DNA from 3 places in the Cellulosimicrobium sp. E-16 genome. Region 3 is predicted to be linked to each of the others. Evidence: predicted binding sites of a transcription regulator. Region 3 holds the regulator's gene; each other region holds the start of a gene.

Region 1 (10,047 bases), 280 kb from region 3:
GACGGACAGCGCGACCGCCGTGAGGACCACCGGGACGAGGACGACCCGCGCCGCCTGGCTGCTCGTCATCGCCGGCAGGGTGAGCGCGGACGGTATCCAGGCGACCGCGAACCCGCCGACGACGCCGAGCGCGACGCCGGTTCGCCCGTGGCGCTGCGCCAGCCAGAGCACGGGGAACACGGCGAGGAGCGTGAGCGGGGCCCCCGCTCCGACGAACAGGCCGGTGACCAGGAGGTCAAGCACCGCGACGGCCAGCTCGCACCGCGGCGGAAGCCGTTGCCACGGCACGAGGAGCGTGAGGGCGACCGTCCCGGCGAGCACCACCACCGCCAGGACGAAGGGGGTCGAGAGCACGACGGTGCGGTCGTACACCGTCAGCGCCACCGTCGCGAGACCGGACGTCGCGACGAACGGCAGGTTCACGACGAAGAGCGCGCCGACGGGGCGTCCATCCGAGCGCGAAGAGCCCCCCGCCATCCCCCCTGCGTGCATGCGCCGAGACTAGCGACGCCGCCGGACGGTCGCCCGTCCTCGCGCGGGGACGGCGCAGGGCGCCTCGCCCGGAACGGGTGAGGCGCCCTGCGCGGCGTGCTGGGAGCGGGCTACGCCTCGCCCTCGGCGTCGTCGTGCGGCGCGGCGGGCTTCGCGTCGACGCCGGCCTCCTTGCGCTGCTCGGGCGTGATCGGCGCGGGGGCCTGCGTGAGCGGGTCGAACCCGCCGCCCGACTTCGGGAACGCGATGACGTCGCGGATCGAGTCCGACTTCGTCAGCAGCGCGACGATGCGGTCCCAGCCGAACGCGATCCCGCCGTGCGGCGGCGCGCCGAACTTGAACGCGTCCAGGAGGAAGCCGAACTTCTCCTGCGCCTCCTCGGACCCGATGCCCATGACGTCGAACACGCGCTCCTGCACGTCGCGGCGGTGGATACGGATCGAGCCGCCGCCGATCTCGTTGCCGTTGCAGACGATGTCGTACGCGTAGGCGAGCGCCTCGCCCGGGTTCTGCTCGAACGTGTCGACCCAGTCGGGCGTGGGCGACGTGAACGCGTGGTGCACGGCGGTCCAGGCCGAGTGACCGAGGTCGACGTCATCGTCCTCGCCCGTCGGCTTGAACAGCGGCGCGTCGACGATCCAGACGAACGCCCAGGCGTCCTCGTCGATGGCACCCGTGCGCTTCGCGATCTCCTGGCGCGCGGCGCCGAGCAGCGCGCGCGAGTCCGACGTCTTGCCCGCGGCGAAGAACACCGCGTCGCCCGGCTGCGCGCCGGTCGCGTCGCGCAGACCCTCGCGCTCGGCGTCGGACAGGTTCTTGGCGACCGGACCGGCGAGCGTCCCGTCCTCCTGGAACGTGACGTACGCGAGCCCGCGAGCGCCGCGCTGCTTGGCCCACTCCTGCCACGCGTCGAACTGGCGGCGAGGCTGCGAGGCCCCGCCCGCCATGACGACGGCGCCCACGTACTCCGCCTGGAACACGCGGAACGGCGTGTCCGTGAAGTAGTCCGTGAGCTCGACGAGCGGGTTGCCGAAGCGCAGGTCGGGCTTGTCCGACCCGTAGAGGCGCATGGCGTCGTGGAACGTCATGCGCGGGATCGGCGTCGGGATCGTGTACCCGATCAGCTCCCACAGCGCGACGAGGATCTTCTCCGCGAGAGCGATGACGTCGTCCTGCTCGACGAAGCTCATCTCGACGTCGAGCTGCGTGAACTCGGGCTGGCGGTCGGCGCGGAAGTCCTCGTCGCGGTAGCAGCGCGCGATCTGGTAGTAGCGCTCCATGCCCGCGACCATGAGCAGCTGCTTGAAGAGCTGCGGCGACTGCGGCAGCGCGTACCAGGAGCCGGGCGCGAGGCGCGCGGGCACGAGGAAGTCGCGCGCGCCCTCGGGCGTCGAGCGCGTGAGCGTCGGCGTCTCGATCTCGACGAACTCCTCGGCGTCGAGCACGCGGCGCGCGGCCTGGTTGACCTTGGCGCGCAGGCGCAGCGCGTGCGCGGGCGCGGGCCGGCGCAGGTCGAGGTAGCGGTGCTTGAGGCGCGCCTCCTCGCCGATCGTCTCGGTGTCCGCGAGCGCCGTGGAGACCTGGAACGGCAGCGCCTCGGACGTGTTGAGCACGACGACGTCGCTCGCGACGACCTCGATCTCGCCCGTCGGCAGGGACGGGTTCTCGTTGCCGTCGGGGCGGCGCGAGACCTCGCCGGTCACCTGGAGGACGAACTCGTTGCGCAGCGGGTGCGCGACGGCCTCGTCACGGATGACGACCTGGGCGATCCCGGAAGCGTCGCGCAGGTCGATGAAGGCGACGCCGCCGTGATCGCGCCGACGGTCGACCCAGCCCGTGAGGGTGACGGTCTGACCGGTGTGCTCGGCCCGCAGTGAGCCGGCCGTTCGGGTGCGCAGCACGGAGGGTTCCTTCCAGGTGGGCGGTGGGGGTCGCGCTCCCGGGGGCGGTCGCGCGTCCGGACGAGTCTAGTGCGGGCGGGCGGGCGGCTCGACCGGATACCGTGGCGGTGCCGCCGTGCCGGCAGGGCGTCGACCGCGTCGCGTGTCCGGACGCGCGCCCGGAACCCGCGCCCGGGCGAGCGGCACCGGCGTTCGCCGACCGGCCCGCCGCCCGCACGAGTGAGGGGTGACCCGTGGCACGCACATCGCGACGAACCGGCGCGTCGAGCGCGACGAGCTCGAGCAGTTCCTGCGCTCCCGGCACGACGGCGTGCTCGTCACGACCCGCGCCGACGGCCGGCCCCAGCTCAGCCCGGTGACGTACGGGGTCGACGACGCGGGCCGGGTCGTCGTGTCGACGTACCCGGAGCGCGCGAAGGCGGTCAACGTGCGCCGCGACCCGCGCGCGTCGCTGCTCTCGCTGGGCGAGAGCTTCTCCGACCCGTGGGTGCAGGTCGACGGTGAGGCCGAGGTGATCGACCTGCCGGACTCGGTCGAGCCGCTCGTCGACTACTACCGCTCCATCAGCGGCGAGCACCCGGACTGGGACGAGTACCGCGAGGCCATGGTCGCGCAGGGCAAGTCGCTCGTGCGCCTGACGATCACGCGCTGGGGCCCGGTCGCGACGGGCGGCTTCCCCGCGCGCCTCGCGGACGGCTGACGGTCCCGGCGGCGCGACGGCGTAGCGTGCCGACCATGCCGATCACGCTGTGCGTCCTGCTGTGGCCCACCGAGGGCAGTGCCGATCTGCTGAGCCGGTACGAGGACGACGTCCTCGCGCTGGTGCCGGTCCACGGTGGCCGGCTGCTGTCGCGCGTGCGGGCGCTGCCCGGCCAGGACGCGACGCTGCCGACCGAGGTCCAGGTGATCGAGATGCCCGACGACGACGCGCTCGCCGCGTACATGACCGACCCCGCCCGCGTGGCGCTGGCCGACGTCCGGGACCGGGTCGTGGCACGCACGGACATCGTCCGGGTCGTAGACGTGCCGGATCGCGACACGTCCACCTGACTCGCCCGCCAGACGCGACGGGGACCGCTGGCGGGGCTTCGCCGGGCTCGCATCGACCAGGTCGGCGTCGGCCCGACCATGTGTCACCCGGTCAGAACAGGACCTGCTCCACTCCCCCGCCGACCACGTCCAGGCCCCCGCCGTCGACCGGCATCCCCGCGAGGGCGCCGTCGTGACTGCGCCCGTCGGGTTCCGGAGGCAACCCGGCGAGGCTCCCGGTCGGGTAGGCGCCGTCCGTCGGCGGCCCCGGGTCGTGGTGACGGTCGCCGAGGCCGCCGAGCTCGCCCCGGCGGTACCGCCCCTCGACGCCCGCGGGCCCGCGGTGCCCGGAGACGGCGAAGCCGCGCGCCTCGAGCATCGGGCGCACGCGGTCCCACAGCCATGACCGGTAGGCCTTCGAGGCGTACGTGCCGCGCGCGTAGACGCGCTCGTACCCGGGCACGAGCTGCGGGTGCTCGCGCGCGAGCCAGCCCATGTACCACTCGCGCGTGCCGGGCTTGAGGTGCAGGGGCAGGACGGTGACGCCCGTCGCACCGGCGTCCCTCACCGCGTCGAGCAGGTCGGTGAGCGCTCGGGTCGAGTCGGTCAGCCAGGGCAGGACGGGCGCGACCATGACGCCGCACGGCAGCCCTGCCTCGCGGACGGCCCGGATCAGGTCGAGCCGGGCGCGGGGCGACGGCGTGCCGGGCTCGACGCTCGCCTGGAGCGCCGGGTCCAGCAGAGCGAGCGAGACGCCGATCCCGACCTCGACGCGCAAGGCGGCGTCGGAGAGCAGCGGCAGGTCGCGGCGCAGGAGCGTCCCCTTGGTGAGGACGGACAGCGGCGTGCCGGACCCGGCGAGGGCGTCGATGATGCCGGGCATGAGCCGGTAGCGGCCCTCGGCCCGCTGGTAGGGGTCGGTGTTGGTCCCGAGCGCGACCGCCTCGCGGCCCCACGACCGCCGAGCGAGCTCGGCGCGCAGCACGTCGTCGACGTTGACCTTGACCACGACCTCACGGTCGAAGTCCTCGCCCGCGTCCAGGTCCAGGTACTCGTGCGTGGGCCGCGCGAAGCAGTTGTGGCTCACGACCCCCGCCGCGACGAAGTCGCGCGTGCCGGTCGTGATGTCGACGAGGTCGGTCTCCTCTCCCGGACCGTCGAGGGCCTCGAGGGAGTCCACGCGCAGCGCGTCGCCGCCGGTCACGTCGCGCCCCTCGAGCGCGACCGCGCCGTCCGCGAGCGCCGCGGCGCCCGGGCCGACGAGCACGTCGCCGAGGGCGAGGTGGGCGCGGCGGCCCGCGCCGCCGACGACGTGGCGCCAGCCGCGTTCCGTGAGGAACCGGTGGTCGCCGCTCGCGACGAGCCGTGTGCCGTCGGCGAGCGTCACGCGGTAGGCGCGCTTGCGGGTGGTCCAGCGGTCGAGCACACGCGTGCGCACGTACCGCCGGTAGGCGCCGTGCGGCGCAGTCCCCATGATCTCGTCGCCGACGCGCAGCTCGCCGATCGGGCACTGGGTGCCGTCGGCCAGGAGCACCGGCGTGGTGGGAGCCAGGCAGTAGGAGCACGCGTGGCTGCACCCCCGGTACGGGTTGACCGTCCAGCGGAACGGCATGCGCGACATGGCCGGCACCTTGGACAACGCGCTCTTGGCGGTCACCTCGTGGAAGGTGATGCCGGCGAACTCCGGCGTGCGCACGCTGCGCACGAGGCCGACACGCTCCAACCCCGGGAGCGCTCCGTCGTCCGCGCCGATCGCCTGTCCGTCCCACCGCACGAGAGCATTCGAACAGGTGTTCGATTGCGTGTCAAGGTCGCTCGGACGTGGCGCGCTCCCCGCGAGGTCCACCGCCTCACACGGGGCCGCACCGGCCTGTCCGCTACCCGCTCCGTGCTGTCACGGCGCCGTCACGGCGCGTCCTCCGCAGCCCACGCCATGAGCAGGCCCAGGTTCGCGAGCGGGACGTGGTGGCCGATCCGCGGGTGGTCGAGCGTCACGCCCACGACGCCGGCCGCGCCGAACGACGCGACGTAGTCGATCGCGTCCGGCACCGGCACCCCGAGCAGCGGTACCCCTGCGCCCTCGCCGACGACGCCCAGCGCGACCGCGGCCTCCCGCGCCCGGTCGGCGCTGCTGTAGAGGCAGACCATCGGGCCCTGTGCCGCGCCCACGGCGTAGGGGCGGGGCCGGTCCTCGGGTCCCCGCGCGATGAAGAACCAGGTCTCGAGCCGCGTCGCCTGCCGCCACAGCGCGATCTGCGCCGTCGTGTCTCCGGCGGGCGCGGCCCGGACCGCCTCGTCGAGACGGTCCAGCTCCGCGACCGCGGCGGGGTCGTTGTCCCTCGTCATGCCGCCACGCTCTCACGCCCCGCCACGCCGTCCCGCGGGCTGAGACGCCGGGATTGTCGAGAGCGCACGGAGGCCCTAGGGTCGGGCCCGAACGCCCCCGGGGAGCGCACGAGCGCTGAGAGTGCAGGCCGGACACCCGTCCCCCCTGCAGACCCGTGGAACCTGATCTGGTTCGTACCAGCGAAGGGAGCAGGGCCGACGTCACCGTCCCCTGCGCGCTCGTGCCCGCGCGCCCCGCGCCCGGCCGTGCGCGCGGGCCGAGGCGGTGACGCGCCGTCGTGCACCCCTCGCCCCGGGGGCCCGACGGAGGGAACCGCATGGCCGAGCCCCGCACCACCCCGCAGCAGACGACCCCGGGCGCCGCCCCTGGCGCTGTCGTCGGGACGACCGACGACCCGACCACCGGGACCGCAGGCCACGCGCTCCCGACGACGCCCCCGCGTGCCGCGCGTCGGCGGGGCCTGACCCTGCACGAGACGGTGCTGATCGCCGTGCTCGGCGTCGTCTTCGGGTTCGTGTACTGGGCGTTCGTGCAGCTCTGGGCCCCCTTGCAGCTCGCGATGGGCCCGCTCGCGGACCTCGCCGCGAACGTCCTCGCGGGCGCGTGGATCGTCGTCGGCCCGCTGGCCACGTACGTCGTGCGCAAGCCGGGGGTCGGCATCCTGGCCGAGACCCTCGCCGCGCTCGTCGAGGTCGTCTTCCTCGCCTCCCCCGCCGGGCCGCTCCTGCTCGTCGTGGGCCTCGTCCAGGGCCTCGGCGCCGAGCTGCCGTTCGCGCTCACGCGCTACCGCCGGTTCGGCTGGTGGGTGTTCGTCGCGTCCGGCGTGAGCGCCGCGCTCGTCACGTTCGCGTTCAACGCCGTGCGCTTCGGCTGGCTCGGGCAGGACTACGCGATGCTCCGGCTGGGCGTCCAGGTCGTGTCGTGCGTCGTCCTGTGCGGCCTCGCAGCCCGCCTCCTGGGCGACGCGCTCGCGCGCACCGGCGCCCTCGACGCCTTCGCGATCGGCGCGGCCCGCCGTGGCTGAGCGCGCCGCCCCCGACACACCCGAGGCCGCCCCTCGGGACCCCGCCATGGCCGACGCCGTCACAGCCGACGCCGTGACCGTGCACCTCGGGCACCACGGCGCCCGGGTGCTCGACGCCGTCGACGTCACGGTCCCGGCCGGGACGAGCCTCCTCGTCCTCGGCCCGTCCGGCTGCGGGAAGTCGACCCTCCTGCGTGCGCTCGTCGGCGTCGTCCCGCACACGCTCCCGGGCACCGTCGCGGGCGGGCTGCGCGTCGCCGGGCTCGACCCGCGCGAGGTGCCGCCGCCCGTGCTCGCCGCCCGCGTGGGCCTGGTCCAGCAGCGGCCCGGCGACCAGCTCTGCCTGGCGCCCGTGGACGAGGAGCTGCGGTTCGCGCTCGAGAACCGCGGCGCCGACCCCCGCACCATGGACGACCGTGCGACCGCCGCGCTCGCCGCCGTCGGCGCCGCGCACCTGCGCGACCGCCCGACCCACGCCCTGTCGGGCGGTGAGGCGCAGCGCGTCGCGGTCGCCGCCGCGCTCGTCGCCGATCCGGAGCTCGTCGTCCTCGACGAGCCCACCGCGCTCCTGGACCCCGCTGCCGCCCACGAGGTCGGGGCGCTCGTCGCCGGCCTCGCCCGGACACCCGGGCCCGACGGCGAGACGTCGCCGGCCAGGCTTCCTCATCGCTCCGTCGTGCTCGTCGAGCACCGCCTGGACGACCTGGGGGTGCTGCCCGGCGCCACCCTGGTGCTGGGCCGCGAGGGCCGCGTCGTCGCGCACGGCCCCACGCACCGCGTCCTGCGCGAGCACGCGCGCGACCTCGCCGACCTGGGGTGCTGGCTGCCGCTCGCTGTCCGCCTGGAGCAGGCGGGCGCCCCAGGTCCGCTCGGCTCCCCGGCGACCGACGAGTGGCTGGTCGGTCTCGCGCGGGCGTCGTCCCCACCCCCGACGGGCTCGGAGCGTCCGGTCGCGCTCCGGGCGCGCGGGCTCGCCGTCCACCGGGGCGGCCTCACCGCCGGGCGCGCCCGCCGGGGCGGGCACCCCGTCGTGCGCGACGTCGACCTCGACGTCCACGTGGGCGAGGTGCTCGCGGTCGTCGGGCCCAACGGGGGCGGCAAGTCGACGCTCCTGCGCGGCCTGGCCGGGCTCGAGCGCACCACGGGCGACGTCGTGACCGCGACGGACGAGCCCGTCGCGATGGTGTTCCAGGACCCCGAGCACCAGCTCGTCGCCCGCACCGTGCGCGAGGAGGTCGCGTGGTCGGCACGACTGGCCCGCCTCGCCGACCTGGAGGCTCGCGTCGAGCGGACGCTCGACGCGTTCGGGCTCGCACACCTCGCCGACGCGAACCCGTACCGGCTCTCGGGCGGCGAGCAGCGGCGTCTGTCCCTCGCGACGGCGACCGTGCTCGACCCGCCGGTCCTCCTCGCGGACGAGCCGACGTTCGGCCTGGACCGGGCCCAGGCCGCCGCGGCCGCCCGCGTGCTCCGCGAACGGGCGGACGCGGGCGGCGCGGTGGTCCTCGTCTCGCACGACCTCTCGCTCGTCGCGGCGATCGCGGACCGGGTCGCCGTGGTCGCGGACGGCGCGCTCGCCACGGTCGCGGAGCCGTCCGCGGTCCTGGCCGACGACGCGCTGTGCGCGCTCGCGGGCCTGCGCCGCCCCCCGCTGCTCGACTGGTGGGCACGGACCGGTCGTGCGCGCGGCGTCGACCCGGGCACGCTCGTGCGCGCCCTCGACGCCCGTTGCGACGCAGCGCGCGGCGCCGTCCCGACAGCCGGTGTGGCGGGCGTCCCGGAGCCCGGGACTCTCCTCCCTGCGGAGGTGGCCCCGTGACCGCACGCTCTCCGTCCGTCCTCGAACGCTGGAACCCGACGGTGAAGCTCGCCACCGTGCTCCTCCTGTCCACCGGCGCGCTGCTGGTCACCGACCCGGTCACCCCCGCGACGGCCTGGCTGCTGACGGTCGCGGCCCTGCTCGCGCTCGGCCGTGTGCCGGTGCGCACGCTCGCGCTGACCCACGTCCCGTTCGTGGTCTTCGCGACGAGCCTCCTCGTCGTCAACGTCGTCACCCGGCCGGGCGGCGACACCGTCGAGCTCGGGCCGCTCACCGTCGGCGCGGACGGCCTCACGATCGGTACCGCGCTCGCGCTGCGCACGCTGTTCGTCGGGGCGCTGTCGCTCGTGCTCGTCCTCGCGACCGACCCCGTGCGTCTCATGACGAGCCTGCACCAGCACGCCCGCCTCCCGGCGACCTGGACGTTCGCGGTGCTCGCCGCGCACCGGCTCCTCGTCGAGCTTCCCGACGCCTGGCACACGATCCGCTGCGCCCAGGCGGTGCGCGACCCGCGACGACGTCCCGGCCGGCTCCCCCGCTCCCCGCGGTCGCTGGGCGCGGCGGCCTTCGCCCTCCTCGTCGGGGCGGTGCGCCGGTCCGAGCGGCTGACGGTCGCGCTCGAGTCGCGCGGCCTGGGCTCCGGTCCCCGGACGACGTCGCGCCCCGTGCCCCTGGGCGTGCCCGACGTCGTCGCGGCGGGCGCGGTGCTCGCCCTCGCCGGGGCGCTCGTCGCGATCGGGGTGCTGGCGGGGTGGGTCACGGGGATCGGCGCGCTCACGGCCTGAGGCCCGCGGCGGGCGGCCCCGGACAGCGCGTCCTCAGGCGGGCTCGACCACCGCTCCCTCGGCCGGGACGCCGAGCGCGACCGCGCCGGTCCGGCCGTCGCGGCCGCGCTCCCGGAAGGCGCGGAACGCGAGCGGCACGCCGCGCGCGACGTGCGCGTCGGGGCCGTCCATGGCCTGCACGTGCATGTGCGGCTGCGTCGAGTTCCCCGAGTTACCGCACCGGCCCACGAGGTCCCCGGTCGTCACCCGTCGGCCGGGGCGCACCGCGACCGACCCCCGGCGCAGGTGGGCGAGGACCACGAAGGCGTCCGGCGCGTCGAGCGCGAGCACCACGTGGTTGCCCGCGAGCGCCGCGCCGCCCGCGCGCGCCCGGGACGCCTGCGTCAGCGCGTACCCGAGCAGCGCGGACGGCGAGCGCCGGGCCTCGTGGTCGGGCTCGCCGTCGTGCACCGCGACGACGGTGCCCGGGGCGGGGGCGAGGACGGGCAGGTCGAACGCGAGGAACCGCTCCGGCGGCTCGGTGCCGAGAGCGGTGCGCCAGTCGCGCACGTCCGCGGTGCGGCGGCCGCGGACCGCGACGAAGTCGATCGCGTACGTCGTCGCGAACAGGTGCGTCCCGTGGCTCGGGACGCGACGTGCGGGGCTGTTCT
Region 2 (10,047 bases), 680 kb from region 3:
GCACGGCCGTGACCACGGCGTCCGCGCTGCGGTTCGCGCCCGAGGTCGTGGCCGCGCGCGCCGTCCTCGCGGCCCGCACGGCCGACGCGGCGACGACATCACCCGGGCCGGTCGTGGAGGTGTCCGGGCCCGCCGACCCGGCCGACGAGCGGGACGGGCTGTTCTTCCTCGGCATCCACGTCGTGGAGGCGGCCCGCGCCGTGGTCGGCGGCCCCCGCGGCGCGGGGTGGGCTCCGCCCGTCGTGACGACCTCGGCGGACGGGGTCGTCGCGACCACACGGCTGGGCGGCGTCCCCGTCCGGTTGCGGTTCCTCGACCCGGGTACCCACCCGAACGCGGGGTTCACGGTCGCGGTGCGCACGCCGCGCGGCGTCGAGCGCTCCGAGGTCGTGCTCGACGCCGACTACCTCGCCCCGGTGGTCGAGCACGCCCTCGCGATCCTCGCGCCGACGTCCGGCACGGCCGCCGGCACGACGGTGCGCACGGCGGGCGCCGACGAGGACACCGCCCGGATCGACCCCGAGCACGCGACGATCCTCGCCGACCTCGCGCTCCTCGAGCAGGTCACCGCGGCCCTGCCCGCCTGACGCGCGCGGCGGAGGCGCCCGGCAGAGGCATCCGGCTGCCGACGTCGGCCCGACGGGGTAGAACGGGACCATGGATCCCTCCACCGAGTCCTTCGACGCCGACGACGTCCAGACGTTCCTCACGACCTACGGGGTCGCGCTCTCCACGGGCGACCTCGACACGATCGGCGAGAGCTACGCGTTCCCGGCGCTCGTGGTCGGGTCGACCGGGTCGGTGCTCCTCGCCGACCCGGAGGACGTGCGCGAGTCGACCGCCGAGACCGCGCGCGGGTTCCGCGAGCGCGGTCTGGTCGGCGTCGTCGCGCACCTCGAGGACGTCGAGGAGGTCGGCGACGCGCTCGTGTGGGCGCGCGTGCGCTGGAGCTACCGCGACGAGTACGCGAACGAGCAGGAGGCGCAGGAGGTCCGGTACCTGCTGCGGCGCTCACGCGACACGTTCGAGGTCTGCGTCGCTGCGCCGATCGCCCGATAGCCCGGCTCCCGAAGACCTGTCAGCACGCCACGGACGCCCGGACCGCTCGGGCGCTCCCAGGGCGCCGGTTCAGGACAGCCGGTTGTCGCGGTCCTCCCACGGCGTCGACGTCGCCGCCTTGTGCGGGGCGCCGTCGCCGGGCTGCAGCGCCCGGACGACGAACGACCCCGCGGCGAGCACGACGCCGCCGGTGAACGCGACCTGCAGCACGGTGAGCAGCAGGCCCACGAGCCACGTGCCGGTGAACGAGTAGGTGAGGTTCGCGAGACCGACGTTCTGGACGAGGGCGCTCCCCACGGTGAGGCCGACGCCGGTCCAGAACATCGTGCGGGCGCTGAGCCGAGGTGGCATCGCGGGTCCTCTCGTCGGTGAGCCGGTGCGGACGACCCGTCGTCGCATCGCGCCGGGCCTCGTCCGCTCCGTTCCTACCACGCGTGCCACCGGACGGCGACGAGCACGTCAGTGGAAGTCGCGCGACGTCGTCGCGACCTGGAGCGAGAGCGGGGCGAGGTGCTCCGCGACGAGGTTCGTGGCGCCGTCGGCCCGTTCGAGCCGCCCGCGCACGACGAGCGCCGCGGACCCGCGCGCGACCTTCCGGAACCGCTGCCACAGCCCGGGCGAGCACACGACGTTGAGGATGCCCGTCTCGTCCTCGAGCGACAGGAACGTCACGCCCCCGGCCGTCCCGGGGCGCTGGCGGTGCGTGACGACGCCGCCCACCGCGACGCGCGACGACGGGTGCGGGCGCGTCCCCGGCACCTCGCCCGCCGCGCGCTCCGCCTCGTCGACCTGCTCGATCTCGCGCGACACCTCGACCGCGCCGACGACGGTGAGCACGCCCGCCGCGGTCAGGCCGTCGCGCACGTACTGCGTCGGGTAGGAGTCGGCGGACACGCCCGTGGCCCAGACGTCGGCGACGGCCGTCTCGACGTCCGTCATGCCGGGCAGCGCCGGGGCCTCGACCCCGACGCTCACGCCCGGCAGCGTCCCCGGGCCCTCCTGCGCGAGCGCGCCCGCCGCCCACAGCGCCTCGCGCCGCGTCACGCCGAGGCAGTCCGTCGCCCCGGCGGTCGCGAGCCCCTCGAGCTGGGTCGTGGTGAGGTCGACGCGTCGCACGAGGTCGCGCAGGTCGCTGAACGGCCGTCCCTCCCCCTGCGCCCCGCGCGCCGCGACGACGCGCTCGGCCGCGTCCTTGCCGAGCCCACGCACGCTCGCGAGCCCGAGCCGCACGGCGAGCGTGAGATCGGGCTCCGGCCCGAACCGGGTGTCGATCCGCACCTCCCCGCCGACCATGCGGTCGCTGCCCGTCCGGAGGCCAGGACGGTCGGTATCCGCAGGGTCGGCGGGCGCAGCCGCACGGTCGGCCGGCAGCCGCTCGACCGTCGCCTCGACGTCGGACGCGTCGACGTCGGGGCGCAGCACGGTGACGCCGTGGCGGCGCGCGTCCGCCACGAGCGACTGGGGCGAGTAGAACCCCATGGGCTGCGCCGCGAGCAGGCCCGCGTAGAACGCGGCGGGGTGGTGCACCTTGAGCCACGAGCTCGCGTAGACGAGGAACGCGAACGAGTACGCGTGCGACTCGGGGAACCCGAAGTCGGCGAACGCCTTGAGCTTGTCGTAGATCTCCTCGCGCACGGCCGGGTCGGTGACCCCCTTCTCCCGCATCCCGTCCATGAGCCGCCCGCGCAGCTCCTCCATGCGCTCGACGGACCGCTTGGACCCCATCGCGCGCCGGAGCTGGTCGGACTCCTTGGGCGAGAACCCCGCGACGTCGATCGCCATCTGCATGAGCTGCTCCTGGAACAGCGGCACGCCGAGCGTCTTGCCGAGCGACTTCTCCAGCAGCGGGTGCAGGAACGTCACCTTCTCCCGCTTGCGCGCCCGGTTGATGTACGGGTGCACGGACCCGCCCTGGATCGGCCCGGGGCGGATGAGCGCGACCTCGATGACGATGTCGTAGAACGTCCTCGGCCGCAGGCGCGGGAGCGTCGCCATCTGCGCGCGCGACTCGACCTGGAACACGCCCACGGTGTCGGCCGCGCACAGCAGGTCGTACACCGCCGGGTCGTCCTCGGGCAGCGTGTGCAGCGCGAGGCGCGGGCCGCCCTCGTGCCGCTCGACCAGGTCGAACCCGATGCGCAGCGCCGTGAGCATCCCGAGGCCCAGGAGGTCGAACTTCACGAGCCCCGCGTCCGCGCAGTCCTCCTTGTCCCACTGCAGGACCGTGCGGCCCTCCATGCGCGCCCACTCGACGGGGCACACCTCGATGACGGGGCGGTCGCACATGACCATGCCGCCCGAGTGGATGCCCAGGTGCCGCGGGAGCCGCAGCATCCGGTCGGCGAGGTCGAGCACCGCGTCGGGGATCTCGCCCTCCTGCGCGGCCGACGGCGGCCGGTGCGCGGGCACGACGTCGTGCGTGTCGTCCGCGCGCAGGACCTCGCCCTCGTCCACGGCGAGCGGGTCGACGACGCGCCCGCCCCGACCGCTCAGGTCGGGCGACCAGTCGCGGCTCCCCCACAGCCGCGCCGTCGCGGCGTCCTTCCGGGCGGTCCGCGTCGTGACCGCCGACGCGGCCGGGCTCGTGGACCCCGGGGTCTTCGCCGCGATCGCCCGCTCCTTCGCCGCCCGGTCGGCCGCGGGCGACGACGGGTCGGGGCCGCGCAGCGACCCCCACCGCTCGATCGACTTGCTCCACGCGTCGGCCTGCCCGACGTCGTACCCGAGCGCGCGGGCCGCGTCGCGCACCGCGGACTTGGGCCGGTAGGAGATGACGTTCGCGACCTGCGCGGCGTGCGTGCGCCCGAACTTCCCGTAGACGTGCTGGATGACCTCCTCGCGCCGCCCCGACTCGATGTCGACGTCGATGTCCGGCGGGCCGTCGCGCTCGGGCGCGAGGAAGCGCTCGAACAGCAGGCCGTGCTTCACCGCGTCGACGGCCGTGATGCCGAGCGCGTAGCAGACCGCGGAGTTCGCGGCCGACCCGCGGCCCTGCGCGAGGATCCCGTTCACCCGGCAGAACTCCACGAGGTCGTAGACGACGAGGAAGTACCCCGGGAAGTGCAGGTCCTCGATGACCCGCAGCTCGTGGTCGATCTGCGCCCACGCGCCCGTGATCTTCTCCTGGTCGCGCGGCCCGTACCGGTTCTCGCCGCCGCGCCGCACGAGCTCGCGCAGCCAGGTCGCCTCGGTGTGCCCGTCCGGCACGGGGTACGGCGGGAGGTCGGGCGCGACGAGGTGCAGGTCGAACGCGCACTCGTCCCCCAGCGCGGCCGCGGTCGCGACGGCCTGCGGGTGCCGGTGGTGGCGCGCGAGCATCTCCGCCGCCGAGCGCAGGTGCGTCGTCGGGGCGCCGGGCAGCCACCCGTCGAGGTCGTCGAGCGACGAGCGGGCGCGCACCGCGGCGAGCGCCCCCGCGAGGTCGGCGTCGCGCGGGTTGGCGTAGTGCGCGGCGGTCGTCGCGACGAGCGGCAGGCGGGCGTCCGCGGCGAGGTCGGCGAGCGCCGCGTGCAGGTCGGCGTCGCGCGGGTCGTCGGTCGCGGTGATCTCGACCGCCACGTTGTCCGCGCCGAAGACGGCGACGAGCCGGTCGAGCTCGCGGCGCGCCGCGGCGCGTCCGGCGGTGACGAGCGCCCGCCGGACGGAGCCCTTGCGGCAGCCGGTGAGCACGAGCCACTCGCCCGCGCCCTGCGCGGCGAGCACGTCGAGGTCGTAGCGGGCGGCGCCCTTGGTCCCGGTCGCGAGGTGCGCGGTGGCGATCGCGCTCGACAGGTTGCGGTAGCCCTGCGCCCCCCGCGCGAGGACGAGCAGGTGGGTCGAGCGCGGGTCGGGCAGGCCGGTGGGCGGGTCGAGCACGGGCAGTCCCGCGGGCGTCCGCCCGTCGTCGACGACGGGCAGGTGCAGCTCGGCGCCGAAGATCGTGGGCAGCCCGACCTTGCGCGCCGCCTCGGCGAAGCGCACGACGCCGTACAGGCCGTCGTGGTCGGTGACCGCGAGCGCCGACAGCCCGAGCCGCGCGCCCTCGGCGGCGAGCTCCTCGGGGTGGGACGCGCCGTCGAGGAAGCTGAACGCGGAGTGGGCGTGCAGCTCGGCGTACCGGGGAGCGGTCGTCCGGTCAGTCATAGAGGCCCTCCACGGTCCAGCGCCCGCGGGCGCTCGCGAGGAGGAGCCCGCGGCCGTCGTCGAGCAGGACCTGCACGTGCACCCGGCGCCGCGGCGCGGGGGTCCACCAGCGCTCGGCGAGCGGCCACGGCCCGGCCCAGTCCACGACGGCGCGCACCGACCCGGGGCCGGGCAGCGTCCCCTCGCGTCGAGGCGGCGCCGGGCGGCGCGCGCCCGCCTCCGGCGCAGCGGTGGGCCACCGCACGGTGACGGGCTCGCCGCTCATCGCGAGGCGCGCGTCGACGACGACGGGTCGCTCCGCGGCGTCGAGCACGACGACGTCCTGCGGCTCGACGGGCACGACCGCCGGCGCGGGGCTCGGCAGCGCCCCGGGCCACGGCAGGGCCGGGTCGCGCGGGCGTGCGACGTCCTCCCCGAAGGGCACGAGGTGCACGCGGTCGGTCGCGTCGCGACCGCCCTGGACCTCGACGCGCAGGACGGCGTCGCCGCCGAGGATCCCCTGCACGCGCCCGAGCGCGCGGTGGGCGCGCGCGTCCTCCCCGCTCGACGCGCCCCACAGGCGCGGCTGCTCCGCCCCCGCGGGGACGACCTCCTCGGCCGTGAGGGACAGGCGGGCCAGCGGCGCGACGCCCGGGACGACGTCGGCCCCGCCGGGCGACCCGTGCTCGCCGCCACGACGCCCGGCCCGGGCCGCGCGCCCGGCGCGGACGGACGTGGTGGTGAGCCAACCCTCGAGCTGCCACCGGACCTTGTCCGTGAGGCGCGCCGGGCTCATCGCGCCCGGCCCGTCGAGCCGCCAGGTGCGTTCGAGGTCGTCGCCCTCGACGGTCCGCGCGGTGATGCGCAGGCGCCCGGCGACGAGCGAGCGCGCGACGAGCTGGTCGTGCAGGTCCTCGGAGAGCCGCCGCGCGGCGAAGGTCGCGACGTCGACGCGCTCGGCGGGCGGGTCGAGCTCGGCGCTCACCGCGACGTCGGGCTCGACGCGGCGCCGCGCGGGCGGGCGCAGGTCCTCGCCGCGCGCGAGCCGGTGCGCCCACGCGCCGAGGTCGCCGAACCGCCCCTCGACGGTCGCGGGCGGCAGGGCCGCGAGCGCCCCGAGGGTGCGCACGCCGAGCCGGCCCAGGAGGTCCACGAGCTCGTCGATCGCGACGGCGGCGTCGGGACGCGTGGCGACGTGCGCGAGGTCGCGCGCGGGCCGCGGCGCGAGGAACGCGGCCGAGCCACCGGGGACCACGACGGCGGCGTCCCGCGCGGCGAGCACGGCCGCGAGGATGCCGTCGGCGACGCCCACCTGGCTCTCGTGCCCGGTGCGCTCGGCGACGCGCGCGACGAGCGCCTCCGCGAGCGCTGCGTCGGACCCGTGGTACCGGCTCGCCCCGGCGGCGGGCAGGAGCAGCAGGCCGGGCCGGGTGATCTCCAGGCCGGCGACGACGGTCTCGGCCGCGAGCGCGACGGGCTCGAACTCGCGGGCGTCGCGCGCGTCGTCGACGTCGAGCAGCTCGAGCTCGGGGCAGCACTCGCGGGCCCGGCGGCGGCGCATACCCCGGCGCACGCCCTGGGCGCGCGCGGTCGCGGAGACGGCGACGACGCGGCGGCCGTCGTGCGTCGCGGCGGGGAGGTGCGCGGGGACGTCGCGCACCGCCATCGCCGCGAGCACCGGCCAGTCCGGCACCCACAGGGCCGCCGTGCGGGTCGGGCTCGTGCTCATCCGACGAGCCGGAGCCGGGAGGGCCGGTCGGGGTCATCGACGTGGGCGGGGACGGGGCCGGCGTCGGCGGCACCGGTCTCGGCGGCGGGCCGGGTGCCCCGGGCGTCCTCGGCGAGGAACGCCGGCCAGTCCTCGTGGGCGAGCGGGAGCTCGACCTCGACCCGCGTGGGGCGTGCGGCACCCCCGCGGCCCGCGCGCTCGACGACGAGGGTGCGGCGGCGCAGCCAGCCCGCCCCACGGTCCGCTCCGGACCAGCCGCCGCCCGTCACGGTGAGCGCGACGTGCGCGCCCGGCCACGCCGTGGCTGCGACGAGCAGCGCCCCGCGCTCGCGTGCGCGGCCCGTGAGGCGGCGCCGGTCGGTGTCGGTGAGGGCGGCGTCGGGCCCGACGACCACGACGTCCAGGCCGTCGACGAGCGCCGCGATCGCGAGCGCCGCGTCCGGCCCGGGCCGCGGGACGAGGACGACGCGGTCGAGGTCCGCGCCGACGTCGGCGGCCGCGAGCAGCCCGACCGCGGGGAACCCGACGGCGGCGGTCCACGCCCCGGCCCGCGACGGTCGTGCGACGAGCGCGAGCAGGAGGCTCGTCGACCCGCGCACCGCGACCACCGTGCCGCGCTGGAGCCCGCCGAGCGGCAGGAGCGGGACGAGCGCGTCGTGCACCGGCCACGCCCGCTCGTCCGGGATCGCGTCCCGCATCGCGACGCGGCGGCCGCGGGAGCGCGCCGGGCGCTCGGCCGGCGCGACAGGGGCCGGCCGAGCGACCTCCGGCGAGGAGACGTCGGCGCGCGGGACGTCGGCGCGCAGGACCGTGTCGGCGAGCGGGACCGTGTCGGCGAGCGGGGCGGCGACCGGTGCTGCCGGGACCGCGGGGGCGGCGACCGGGCGGTGTCGGCGGACGCCCGTACGCTCCTCCGCACGGCGCAGGACGGCGCGGGCGCGCTCGGCCTTGTCGGAGGCCGCGGCCGTCGGGCCTGGTGTCCCCGCCCGTTCGGCGGGGTCGGCGAGAAGGGTCATCTCGCCTCCCGGGATGCTGCTCGGACGGGACGCGCACCGCGCGTCGACTGCTGGGGGCGTCGTTCTGCACCCACTATCGTTCGAACAGACGTTCGAACACTTCCAGTGAACGACCGCCGCCGCGGGGTGTCAACTCCGCAGGTGAGAGCCGTCGGCTTCGTCCGAGATGCCCGCCACGACCCTCGACCCGCGCTCGAGGGTTGACCGCAACCCTCGACCTCTACCTGAACCTCCTCCCGCGCCGAACAGGGGGTCGCAGACCGTCCGGCGTACCGCACGGGCTGCGACCGCATGCTCGGCGGGCGGAGGCGCATGCTCGGCATCCGACCCCCGCCGCACGCGGAGCCCCGGGATGGCAGGCTGACGCCATGGACGCCCGCACGACGCTGCCCACGCTCGGCTCGCTCACCTGGGAGCCGGCCCTCGACCACCTCGACCTCGTCGCCCCCACCACCGCCGACGCGCTGCGCCGCTGGGCCGAGGCCGACCCGGACGTCGCGGCGCTCGTCGCCGTGACGGAGATCGACCCCGACCTCGCGGACACCGCGACGCTCAACGCCGCGTTCGACCTGCCCGTCGAGGCGTCGGCGAACTGCGTCGTCGTGGGCGGCGCGCGGGCGGGCGACGAGCGCATCGCCGCCGCCGTGGTGCGCGCGCACACGCGCGCCGACGTCAACACGCGCATCCGCAAGCTCCTCGACGTGCGCAAGGCGTCGTTCCTGCCGACCGACCGCGCGACGGCCGAGTCCGGCATGGAGTACGGCGGCATCACGCCCGTCGGGCTCCCGGACGGGTGGCGCGTGCTCGTCGACTCGCGCGTCGTGACCGACGGCGCGCCCGCGCTGATCGGCAGCGGCGTGCGGCGCTCGAAGCTGCTCCTGCCCGGCGACCTGCTGGCACGCCTGCCCGGCGTCGAGGTCGTCGAAGACCTGGCCGTCCCGATCGCCTGACCGCGCCCCTCCCGCCGAGCACGACCTGAGAGGCGCCCTGGGCGCCCCCGCCGACCCTGAGGTCGTGCTCGGTGGTCAGTCCTCGAGGACGACGAGCCGCTGCGTCGCGCGCGTCATCGCGACGTAGCGGTCGACGGCACCCTCGACGCCGTCGCCGAACGCCTGCGGGTCCACGAGCACGACGAGGTCGAACTCGAGGCCCTTCGCCGTCTCGGGCGTGAGCACCCGCACGCGCGACGCCCCGTCCTCGTCGAGCCGCGCCGAGACCGGCTCGGTCGACGCCGCGACGGAACCCGCGCCGCCGATCACGCAGGCCGTGCCCTCGGCGTGCTCGGCGAGCCAGCCGTCGAGCACCACGTCGAGGTCCGCGACCGAGCCGTAGGCGACCGGCACGCCCGTGCTGCGCACCGACGTCGGGACGTTGGCGTCTGGGAGCGCGGCCCGGATGACGGGCTCCGCCGCCGCCATGACCTCCTGCGGCGTGCGGTAGTTGACGCTCAGAGACGCCTCCGCGACCCGGTCGAACCCGACGCGCCCGAGCCGCTCGCTCCACCCCTCCGCGAACCCGTGACGGGCCTGCGCGCGGTCCCCGACGACCGTGACGCTGCGCGACGGGCAGCGGCTCAGGATCATCCGCCACTCGGCGTCGGTGAGCTCCTGCGCCTCGTCGACGACGACGTGCGCGAACGGGCCGGCGAGCCGGTCGGGCGTGGCCGTGACCATCGCCCCCTCGTCGACGAGCGCGTCGCGCAGGTCCTGCCCCTTGAGCATCGTCATGACCATGAGCTCGCTGTCGTCGGACGCGACGAGGTGGTCGACGACGTCGTCCATGCGGGCGCGCTCGGCCGCGGCCGCGGCCTCGTTGCGGCGACGGCGGCGCGACGCCTCCGGGTCGCCCAGGCGCTGCCGGGCGGCGTCGAGCAGCGGCAGGTCCGCCGTCGTCCACGCCTGCGCGTCCGCACGCTGGAGCGCCCGCACCTCCTCGGGCGTGAGCGACGGCACGCACAGGCGCAGGTAGGCGGGCACCGACCACAGGTCGGCCACGAGGTCCGTCGCCTCGACGAGCGGCCACGCGCGGTCGAACGCGGCGCCGAGCGCGCGGTGGCCGCGCAGGGCGCGGCGCACGTCGTCGGCCGACAGGCCCCCGGCGTCCTCCGAGGCTCCCTCGCCCACCGTCTTGTCCACGAGGATC
Region 3 (10,047 bases):
TCGTGATCGACGGCGAGCTCGCGCCCTCCCAGCGGCGTGCGCTCGAGGACATCGTCAAGGTCAAGGTGATCGACCGGACCGCGCTGATCCTCGACATCTTCGCCCAGCACGCGAAGTCCAGGGAGGGCAAGGCCCAGGTCGAGCTCGCCCAGCTCGAGTACCTCCTCCCGCGCCTGCGCGGGTGGGGCGAGTCGATGTCCCGGCAGGCCGGCGGTCAGGTCGGCGGCGCCGGCGCGGGCATGGGGTCGCGAGGTCCCGGTGAGACGAAGATCGAGCTGGACCGCCGCCGCATCCGCAACCGCATGGCGAAGCTGCGCCGCGAGATCCAGGCGATGGCCCCGGGCCGGGAGACCAAGCGCGCGTCGCGCAAGCGGCACGCGATCCCGTCCGTCGCGATCGCCGGGTACACGAACGCGGGCAAGTCGAGCCTGCTCAACGCCATCACGGGAGCGGGCGTGCTCGTCGAGAACGCGCTGTTCGCGACCCTCGACCCGACGGTGCGCCGCACGCGTACCGAGGACGGTCGCGTCTACACGCTCGCCGACACCGTCGGGTTCGTGCGGGCGTTGCCGCACCAGCTCGTCGAGGCGTTCCGCTCGACGCTCGAGGAGGTCGGCGACGCCGACCTGCTGCTCCACGTGGTGGACGCGTCGCACCCCGACCCTGAGGGCCAGATCGCGGCGGTCCGGCACGTCCTGGCCGACATCCCGGGCGTGGAGGACGTGCCCGAGGTGATCGTCCTCAACAAGGCGGACCTCGCGGACCCGGAGACGATCGCGCGGATCCGGCTGCGCGAGCGGCGCACGGTGGTGGTCTCGGCGCACACGGGCGAGGGGATCGAGCACCTGCGCGAGCTCATCGCGCACGAGCTGCCCCGTCCCGACGTCGAGATCGACGTCGTCGTGCCCTACCACCGTGGCGACCTCGTGCACCGCGTGCACACCGAGGGCGAGATCGACCACGAGGAGCACACGCCCGAGGGCACGCTCCTGCGCGGGCGCGTCGCCCAGGCGCTCGCGACCGAGCTCGTCGGGGCCTCGACCCAGGGCTGAGCGCGTCGCGCCGGGAGACCCGGCCCGGCGTCCTCCACGACCCCGCACGGCGCGCGCCGTGCGGGGTCGCGCCGTGCCCGGGCCGCCGTCCACAGGGCCGCCGCCCCGTGGGCGCCCGACCGTAGACTCGGCGGGTGCCCCCCTCCACACGACCCGCCCCCGACCGCGTCGACGCCGAGGGGCCGGGCACGACGGCCGGCACCTCGAGTGGTGACGTGCCCGACGTCGACGCGCTGCTCGACGTCGCCGTCACGCGCCTCGGCGGCGCGCGACGCGACGGCCAGCACGCGATGGCGCGCGCGGTCACCGAGGCGATCGAGGCGTCGGAGCACCTCGTCGTCCAGGCGGGCACGGGCACCGGAAAGTCGCTCGGGTACCTCGTGCCGGCCGTACGGCACGCCGTCGCGACCGACGAGCGGGTGATCGTCTCGACCGCGACCCTCGCGCTCCAGCGCCAGGTCATCACGCGCGACCTGCCGCTCGTCGCCGACGCGGTGGCCGACCGTCTCCCGCGCCCCGCGACCATCGCGCTCCTCAAGGGGTGGCACAACTACCTGTGCGTCCACAAGGTCGCGGGCGGGTACCCGGCCGACGAGCCGACGCTCTTCGACCTGCCGGGCGAGTCCGCGGGCGCCGCCGACCACCCCGCCGCGCGGGGCGGGACCAGCGCAGCCGCGCTGGGCGAGCAGGTCGTGCGTCTGCGGGAGTGGGCCGACGAGACGTCGACCGGTGACCGGGACGACTTGGTGCCCGGCGTGAGCGACAAGGCGTGGCGCCAGGTCTCCGTCACCGCGCTCGAGTGCCTCGGGCAGCGGTGCCCGATGCTCGCCGAGTGCTTCCCCGAGAAGGCGCGCGCGACGGCCCGCGAGGCCGACGTCGTCGTGACCAACCACGCGATGCTCGGCATCGCCGCGATGGGGTCGCCCGGCGTGCTGCCCGAGCACGACGTGCTCGTCGTCGACGAGGCGCACGAGCTCGCGGACCGCGTGACGGCGGCCGCGACGGTCGACCTGTCGGTGCCGGCGATCGAGAGCGCGGCGCGCCTCGCGCGCCGGCACGGCGGCGTCACGACGGACGCGCTCGACGCGGCGTCGGCGGCGTTCGGGACGGTCGTCGGTGCGCTGCCCGCCGAGCGGTTCCCGGACGGGCTGCCCGACGGCGCGCGGTCGGCCGTCGCGGCGGTGCGCGACGCCGCGCGCGAGGTCCTCTCGACCCTCAAGCCGGAGACCGGGGTGACCAAGCCCGCCCAGCCGGACTCCGGGCTGAAGATGGCCCAGTCGACCATGCTCCAGCTCTTCGAGGTCGCCGAGCGCATGGCCGCCGACCCGACCGGGCACGACGTGCTCTGGTGCTCGCGGCCCGGCGAGGGCGGCTGGTCGGCCGACCGGTTCGGCGAGGGCGCGAGCCGCCTGCACGCCGCCCCGCTGGGCGTCGCCGGCCTCATCCGCACGCACCTGCTCGCCGAGCGGACCGGGGTGTTCACGTCCGCGACGCTCGCGCTCGGAGGAAGCTTCGACGCCGTGGCGCGCACCTTCGGCCTCGGGAGCGATGGCGAGGGCGGTGACGCCGACGCGCCGCGGTGGGGCGGGCTCGACGTCGGCAGCCCGTTCGACTACGCGCGGCAGGGCATCCTCTACGTCGCCAAGCGCCTGCCCACGCCGGGCCGCGAGGCGTCCACGGAGCACCAGCTCGACGAGATCGCCGCGCTCGTGGAGGCCGCGGGCGGGCGCACGCTCGGCCTGTTCTCGTCACGCCGCGCCGCGGTCGCTGCGGCGGAGGCGATGCGCGAGCGGCTCGACGTGCCGATCCTGTGCCAGGGCGACGACCAGCTCCCGACGCTCGTGCGCGAGTTCGCCGACGACCCGGCGACGTGCCTGTTCGGCACCCTGTCGCTGTGGCAGGGAGTCGACGTCCCAGGGCCGTCGTGCCAGCTCGTGCTCATCGACCGCATCCCGTTCCCGCGCCCGGACGACCCGGTCAAGTCGGCTAGGGCCCGTGCGGTCGAGGCCGCGGGCGGCAACGGGTTCATGCAGGTCTCCGCGACGCACGCCGCGCTCCTGCTGGCGCAGGGCGCCGGTCGGCTCGTGCGGTCCACTGCGGACCGGGGCGTGGTCGCGGTCCTCGACCCGCGCCTCGTGACCGCGCGCTACGGCTCGTTCCTCGCGCGCTCGATGCCGGGGTTCTGGCAGACGACCGACCGCGACGTCGCTACCGCTGCGCTGCGGCGCCTCGCCGCCCTAGGCTGAGTCCTTTCCCGGAGCATCAGGGATCCCACCGAACTCTCACGGAGGCGAGATGACGACGAGCACGTCCCCGCACGGCACCGGCGACGCGACCGCGGGCGGTCCAGGAGGGGCCGCACGGACCACCAAGCTGGCGATCGTCGGCGCGGGTGCCGTCGGGTCGACGCTGGCGTACGCGGCCCTCATGCGCGGGGCCGCGCGCACGGTGGCGCTCCTGGACGTGAACCGGGCGAAGGTCGAGGCGGAGGTGCTCGACCTCCAGCACGGCATCCAGTTCATGCCGATGGCCCGGGTCGAGGGCTCGGACGACGTCGCGGTGTGCGCCGGGGCGGACGTGGTCGTCGTGACGGCCGGGGCGAAGCAGAAGCCGGGCCAGACGCGGCTCGACCTCGCCGAGGGCACGATCGGCCTCATGCGGACGATCCTGCCCGGGCTGGTGGAGGTCGCCCCGGACGCGGTCTACGTCATGGTGACCAACCCCGTCGACATCGTCACGTACGCGGCGCTCAAGTTCTCGGGGCTGCCGCCGACGCAGCTCTTCGGCAGCGGGACGGTGCTCGACTCGTCGCGCCTGCGCTTCCTCGTGGCCCAGCACTGCGGCGTCGCGGTGCAGAACGTCCACGCGTACATCGCGGGCGAGCACGGCGACAGCGAGATCCCGCTGTGGAGCTCGGCGACCATCGGCGGCGTGCCGCTCCTCGAGTGGCCCGGCCTCGGCGGGCGGGGGCCCTTGACGGGGGAGGTCCGTGACGACATCGCGCGCGAGGTGGTGCAGTCGGCCTACCGGATCATCGAGGGCAAGGGCGCGACCAACTACGCAGTCGGGCTCGCGGGCACGCGCATCATCGAGGCCGTGCTCGACGACGAGCACCGCATCCTGCCGGTCTCGACGCTCCTCGACGGCGCGTACGGGCTCGACGACGTGTGCCTCTCGCTTCCGACGCTGGTCGACCGCCGGGGCGCCGCCGAGCGGGTCGAGGTCCCGCTGGCCGACGCGGAGCTCGCCGGCCTGCGCTCGTCCGCCGAGTCGCTGCGCGCCGTCGCCCGCCGCTTCGGTCTCTGACCGACCGGGGCTCGTCGCGTCGGTCTCTGACCGACCGGGCCCGCGCACCGCGAGAGCCGGGTGGTCGACGACCACCCGGCTCTCGGCGTGCTGAGGGGAGGACCCTGTCGCTCAGAGGCTGCGCAGGACGGAGACGACGCGCCCGAGGACCTGGGCGTCGTCGCCCGGGATCGGGTCGTACGCGGCGTTGTGCGGCATGAGCCACACGTGGCCGTCCGCGCGACGCAGGGACTTCACCGTGGCCTCGCCGTCGATCATCGCCGCGACGATCTCGCCGTTCTCCGCGACCGGCTGGCGGCGCACGACGACCCAGTCTCCGTCGCAGATCGCGGCGTCGATCATCGAGTCGCCCTGGACCCGCAGGAGGAAGAGCTCGCCCTCGCCGACGAGCTGGCGGGGCAGCGGGAAGACGTCCTCGACGACCTGCTCCGCGAGGATCGGCCCGCCAGCGGCGATGCGTCCGACGACCGGGACGTACGACGGCGCGGGGTGCGCCTCGTCGTACGTGGGCTGGGGCGCGGCGCCCGCCGCCCCGAGCGGGGTCGCGCGGCGCGCGTCGTCCGGCTGGACGACCTCGATCGCGCGGGGACGGTTCGGGTCGCGGCGCAGGAAGCCCTTGCGCTCGAGCGTCGTGAGCTGGTGCTTCACGGACGACGGGCTCGTCAGGCCCACGGCCTCGCCGATCTCTCGCATGCTCGGCGGGTAGCCACGCTGCTCGACGCATGCGCGGATGGTCTCGAGCACGAGGCGCTGCCGCGGCGTGAGCCCGTCACCCCCTGCCGACCCGTCCGGGAGCTCGCGCACCTCGGCGAGCCCCCGTGCCCTGTCCGTGCCTCGTGCCGCCATGGTCGCTCCGCCTTCGTCCGTCGCGGCCGCCGACGCCTCCCGGCCTGCGGCCTCCCCTCCCCGGGACGTGCGCCCCGGGACCTCGGTCGTTCCTCCAGGTCCGAGCGGACATGTCCGGCGAACCGACCTGACCCCAGGCTAGGGGAGGTTGCGACACGAATCAAACACCTGTTCGAGCATGTCTCGACTCTGTCGGTCGTTCGTGATAGACCTTCGTACAGATGTTCTACGTACACGTGTTCGATCAACCTGGTCGGCGCGCAGACGAAGGGCTCGCGGCGTCCGATCGACCGGGGAAGGCGATCGGGCCCGCGAGCCGGGACGGAGCAGGCATGGATGCGATGGCGATCTCGACGATCGGGCCGCTCGGCCCCTCGGGCGGAGTTGCGGCGCCGGGGCGCGCGGGAGAGCGACCACTGCGGCTCACGCGGCGGGGTCGCGTGGTCCTCGTGCTCCTCGCGGCCGTGGTGCTGCTGCTCGCCGCGCGCGTGGGCGTCGCCGTCGCGAGTGGACCAGGTGAGCCTGTGGAGGTCCGGGTCCACGTCGTGGCCGCGGGGGAGACGCTGTGGGAGCTCGCGCAGGGCGTAGCGGCTCCGGGCGAGGATCTCCGGGACGTCGTGAGCGGGCTCGCCGAGCTCAACGGGCTCTCGTCGTCCGGCCTCCAGGCCGGGCAGAAGATCCTTCTCCCGGCATCGGCGTAGGAGCCGCGCCGTCCGTCGTCGTCGGCGGGCCCGACTCCGGTGTGGCGCAGGACACGGCAGGAAACCCTCGTGTGTCGGGGTGCAGGGGTTGCATCCCTGATTAGGCCCACCTAAGTTAGTCTCACCTCACAACGCCGGCTGGGGGGCTGGGCGGACGAGGCGAGGAGCACGCGGTCCACCGCGACTCCTGTGCACGTCGCCGCGCGTGAGGCGAGTCACGCGCGTGATGGGGACGGGGGCGTCCCGACGGGGGCGGTCGACCACGACCGCCCCCGTTCTGCTGTCCACGGGCGGCCTCCTGCGCGCGGTCGTCCCACCCTCCGCGGGCCCCGAGGTCGGAGGCGTGTTGCACCGCCCTGCCGCGACGGCATACGTTCGTCGCGCCGACCCGTCGGCGCGAACCCGCGGAGGAGCCTGCCATGCACTGCCCGTTCTGCCGCCACGCGGACTCCCGCGTCGTCGACTCGCGCACCTCGGACGACGGCGCGTCGATCCGTCGGCGTCGTCAGTGCCCCGAGTGCAACCGCCGCTTCACGACGATCGAGACCGCGAGCCTGTCCGTGGTCAAGCGCTCGGGCGTCACGGAGCCCTTCTCGCGCGAGAAGATCGTCAACGGCGTGCGCAAGGCCTGCCAGGGGCGCCCCGTCAACGAGGACGACCTCGCGGTGCTCGCGCAGCGCGTGGAGGAGACGATCCGGGCGAGCGGCAGCGCCGAGCTCGACGCGTACGAGATCGGGCTCGCGATCCTCGGGCCGCTGCGTGAGCTCGACGAGGTCGCCTACCTGCGCTTCGCGAGCGTCTACCAGGCGTTCGACTCGCTCGAGGACTTCGAGAGCGCGATCACCTCGCTCCGGGTCGAGCGCGAGGAGCGCGAGTCGGCGGCGCAGGCCGAGGGCACGGACGACGCCGCCGCGGACGCGAGCGAGGAGCCCGCGCCGCAGGCCTGAGGCGGCGACACCGCGCTCCGTCTTTCGTCCCCGCGTCGCCATCGGACCGCGCCTGCGGTGCTACAGGTCGCTGGACCGCGACGCCCAGATGTTGATGCCCGTGTCCGCGGGCAGCGCGTCGACGGCCGCGAGCTCCTCGGCGGAGAGACCTGGCGCGTCGAGCGCGGCGAGGTTCTCGTCGAGCTGGCGCGTCGAGCTCGCGCCGAGCAGGACCGAGGTGACGCGCTCGTCCCGCATCGCCCAGAGGATCGCCGTCGTGGCGAGGCTGCGTCCGTGGGCACGGGCGAGGCCGTCGAGCCGGCGCACGTGGTCGAGGTTCGCGTCCGAGAGGAACGCCGGGCGCAGCGGTCCGCCGCGGGCCGCTCGGGAGTCGTCCGGGACCCCGCGCAGGTACCGGTCGGTGAGCATCCCCTGGGCGAGCGGCGAGAAGGCCACGACGCCCAGGCCCTCGGCCCCGGCGACGTCGAGCACGGACGCGCCCGCGGGATCGTGCGGGTCGGGCTCCTCGACCCACCGGTTGAGCATCGAGTACGACACCTGGGTCACGACGAGGTCGACCCCGAGCCGCTCCGCGACACGCAGGGCCTCCCGGGTGCGGCGCGCCGAGTAGGAGGAGATGCCTGCGTACCGCGCGCGTCCCGAGCGGACCGCGGTGGCGAGCGCGCCGACGGTCTCCTCGAGCGGCGTCGTCGGGTCGAAGCGATGGGAGTAGAAGATGTCGACGTGGTCGAGCCCGAGCCTGCGCAGCGACGCGTCGAGGGAGGAGAGCAGGTACTTGCGGGAGCCGCCCTCGCCGTAAGGACCGGGCCCCATGCGGTAGCCGGCCTTGGTCGTCACGACGAGCTCGTCGCGGACCCGCCGCAGCTCGCGCGCGAGCAGGCGCCCCAGCGACTCCTCCGCCGCTCCGCCCGGTGGGCCGTAGTTGTTCGCGAGGTCGAGGTGGGTCACCCCGCGGTCGACCGCGTGCAGCACGATCTCGCGCTGGGTCGCCCGAGGGTCGGCGTCGCCGAAGTTCTGCCACAGCCCCAGCGAGACGGTCGGTAGCGCGAGCCCGGAACGACCGAGACGGCGGTGCGGCAGCGAGGCGCGGTCCGTGGGCGACGGCGGCGCGGCCGGTCGGGCGGCGGGAGCGGGGGAGGCGTCGGGCGGCACGGTGCCGACGCTACCCGACGCCGTCCGACGGCCGCCGGGGAGCCAGCGGGCCGGGGGACAAATCAGGTGGCGTCCGGCGACAGGGTGCGGGAGGCTGACGAGGTGCCCGCACCGTCGGGCCGACCGCAGTGCACGACCGAGTTCCCCACCGACGAGGAGACCGCCATGGCGTCCGACCAGCAGCGATCCGCTGCAGAGACCGCACCGACCGACGAGGCCAAGGCGAAGTTCCGGGAGGCGCTCGACCGGAAGAACGCGGCGCGCCACCGGACGGCCGACGGGGAGACCAACACCGGGTCGGTCCACGGCTCCGAGACCGTCGGCCCGGTCCAGCGCACGTTCCGCCGCAAGTCCGGCTGACCTGCGTCCCGTCGTCCGGTCGTCCCGCGCGGGGCGGCCGGACGACGCGTGTCCGGGGTCAGTCCTCCGAGCGGGCGAAGCGACGTCCCGTGAGCTCGCGGGCCTCGACCACGACCCACTCCTCGGTCGGCACGTCGACCGTGGGGACCAGCGGGTCCGCACCGTCCTGGACGGCGTCCACCTCGTGCTCGCTCCGGACCCGGTGGGCGGTCCCGCGGGCGACGACGCTCCATGCCCCGTCGTCGTCGACGTGGTCCCACTCGAGCGCGACGCGCTCGTTGGTCGCGAGGGTCGCGAGCTTGGTCCCCGGCACGGTGCGGAACGCGAGCGTGCGCTCGTGCGCCCGCACGGTGACGGGGTAGATGTCCGGCTCGCCCCGCACGCTCACGGCGAGGCGTGCGACGTGGGTCCCCTCCACGAGCTCCCACGACGCGTCGGCGTCGAGGATCTGCGGCCCGTCGTGCGTGTATCCGGTCATGCCTCATCGTGGCACCGACGCGGACGGGGCGCTCAGCGGCGAAGGTCACGCCGCCCGAGGACCTTCGCCGCGTGCGCCGGGCGACCGGCGCACGCGGCGAGATCGCTCGCGGTGGGCGTCAGTCCAGGACGCGCAGGGCGATCGTCTGCTCCATCGCCGCCAGCGCGTCGATCACGGCGGGCTCGACGCGCGAGCCGACGTCGGTGACGACGTAGCCGATCTCGCCACGGGTGGCGAGCAGCTGGCCCTCGATGTTCGTACCGTGCTCCGCGAGCGTCGCGTTGACGGCCGCGAGGACGCCCGGCGTGTTCCGGTGCAGGTGCGTGATGCGCGTGATCCCGGTGGTCTGCTCGAGCGCGAGGTTCGGCACGTTGACGCTGAGCGTCGTCGACCCCGTCGTGAGGTAGTCGCGCAGCTTGGCCGACACGAACTGGCCGATCGCCTCCTGCGCCTCCTCCGTCGAGCCGCCGATGTGCGGGGTGAGGATGACGTTCGGCAGGCCGCGCAGCTCGGAGTCGAACGCGTCGCCCTTGCGCTTGGGCTCGTGCGGAAACACGTCGACCGCCGCGCCGGCCACACGGCCCTCGACGATCGCCTCGCGCAGCGCGCCGTAGTCCACGACGAACCCGCGCGACAGGTTGAGGAAGATCGAGCCCTGGCGCATGCGGGCGAACTGCTTGGCGCCGAACAGCCCGGCGTTGCCCTGGCGGCCGTCGACGTGCAGCGTGACGACGTCCGCCTGCTCGAGCAGCTCGTCGAGCGTGTCCATGCGGCGCGCGTTGCCGAGCGCGAGCTTCTCCGCCGTGTCGTAGAAGACCACGGACATGCCGAGGTTCTCCGCCACGACCGAGAGCTGGGTGCCGATGTTGCCGTAGCCCACGATGCCGAGCGTGCGGCCCCGGACCTCGTGCGCGCCCTCCGCCGACTTGTCCCAGCGGCCCTCGTGCAGCGCGCGGTCGCGCTCGGTGAGGCGGCGCGTGAGCGCGATGATCTCGGCGAGCGCGAGCTCGACCACGGAGCGCGTGTTCTGGAACGGGGCGTTGAACACGGCGACGCCCTGCGTCGCGGCGGAGCGCAGGTCGATCTGGTTCGTGCCGATGCAGAACGCGCCGAGCGCCACCAGGTCGGGGGCGTTCTCGAGCACGTTCGCGGTGACGTTCGTCTTGGACCGGATGCCGAGCAGGTGGACCCCGTCGAGGGCCTCG

Evidence for each region. The regulator LexA, encoded in region 3, represses DNA repair genes until DNA is damaged. The targets are predictions, from matches to a motif close to TCGAACANNTGTTCGA.
Region 1: a site for LexA is predicted at 5,205-5,220, ahead of ACN9MS_RS10080 (Rv2578c family radical SAM protein). Genes of this name have one in related genera too.
Region 2: a site for LexA is predicted at 7,986-8,001, ahead of ACN9MS_RS11885 (YbaK/EbsC family protein). Genes of this name have one in related genera too.

What each region holds. Positions count from the first base shown of each region.
Region 1 is NZ_CP183974.1:2,266,433-2,276,479, reverse strand. Features, by position in the region: gene ACN9MS_RS10100 (ATP-binding protein) at 1-492, opposite strand, end outside; gene aspS (aspartate--tRNA ligase) at 603-2,393, opposite strand; gene ACN9MS_RS10090 (PPOX class F420-dependent oxidoreductase) at 2,620-3,093, shown strand; gene ACN9MS_RS10085 (hypothetical protein) at 3,129-3,443, shown strand; gene ACN9MS_RS10080 (Rv2578c family radical SAM protein) at 3,535-5,196, opposite strand; gene ACN9MS_RS10075 (hypothetical protein) at 5,328-5,768, opposite strand; TPP riboswitch at 5,857-5,976, shown strand; gene ACN9MS_RS10070 (ECF transporter S component) at 6,086-6,793, shown strand; gene ACN9MS_RS10065 (ABC transporter ATP-binding protein) at 6,840-8,612, shown strand; gene ACN9MS_RS10060 (energy-coupling factor transporter transmembrane component T family protein) at 8,609-9,397, shown strand; gene ACN9MS_RS10055 (M23 family metallopeptidase) at 9,431-10,047, opposite strand, start outside.
Region 2 is NZ_CP183974.1:2,667,929-2,677,975, forward strand. Features, by position in the region: gene ACN9MS_RS11855 (Gfo/Idh/MocA family oxidoreductase) at 1-587, shown strand, start outside; gene ACN9MS_RS11860 (hypothetical protein) at 658-1,059, shown strand; gene ACN9MS_RS11865 (hypothetical protein) at 1,129-1,410, opposite strand; gene ACN9MS_RS11870 (error-prone DNA polymerase) at 1,519-5,181, opposite strand; gene ACN9MS_RS11875 (DNA polymerase Y family protein) at 5,174-6,889, opposite strand; gene ACN9MS_RS11880 (hypothetical protein) at 6,886-7,905, opposite strand; gene ACN9MS_RS11885 (YbaK/EbsC family protein) at 8,274-8,855, shown strand; gene helR (RNA polymerase recycling motor ATPase HelR) at 8,931-10,047, opposite strand, start outside.
Region 3 is NZ_CP183974.1:1,985,141-1,995,187, forward strand. Features, by position in the region: gene hflX (GTPase HflX) at 1-1,052, shown strand, start outside; gene ACN9MS_RS08710 (ATP-dependent DNA helicase) at 1,187-3,298, shown strand; gene ACN9MS_RS08715 (L-lactate dehydrogenase) at 3,348-4,358, shown strand; gene lexA (transcriptional repressor LexA) at 4,470-5,204, opposite strand; gene ACN9MS_RS08725 (LysM peptidoglycan-binding domain-containing protein) at 5,537-5,905, shown strand; gene nrdR (transcriptional regulator NrdR) at 6,325-6,852, shown strand; gene ACN9MS_RS08735 (aldo/keto reductase) at 6,913-8,004, opposite strand; gene ACN9MS_RS08740 (DUF5302 domain-containing protein) at 8,107-8,364, shown strand; gene ACN9MS_RS08745 (pyridoxamine 5'-phosphate oxidase family protein) at 8,423-8,842, opposite strand; gene serA (phosphoglycerate dehydrogenase) at 8,961-10,047, opposite strand, start outside.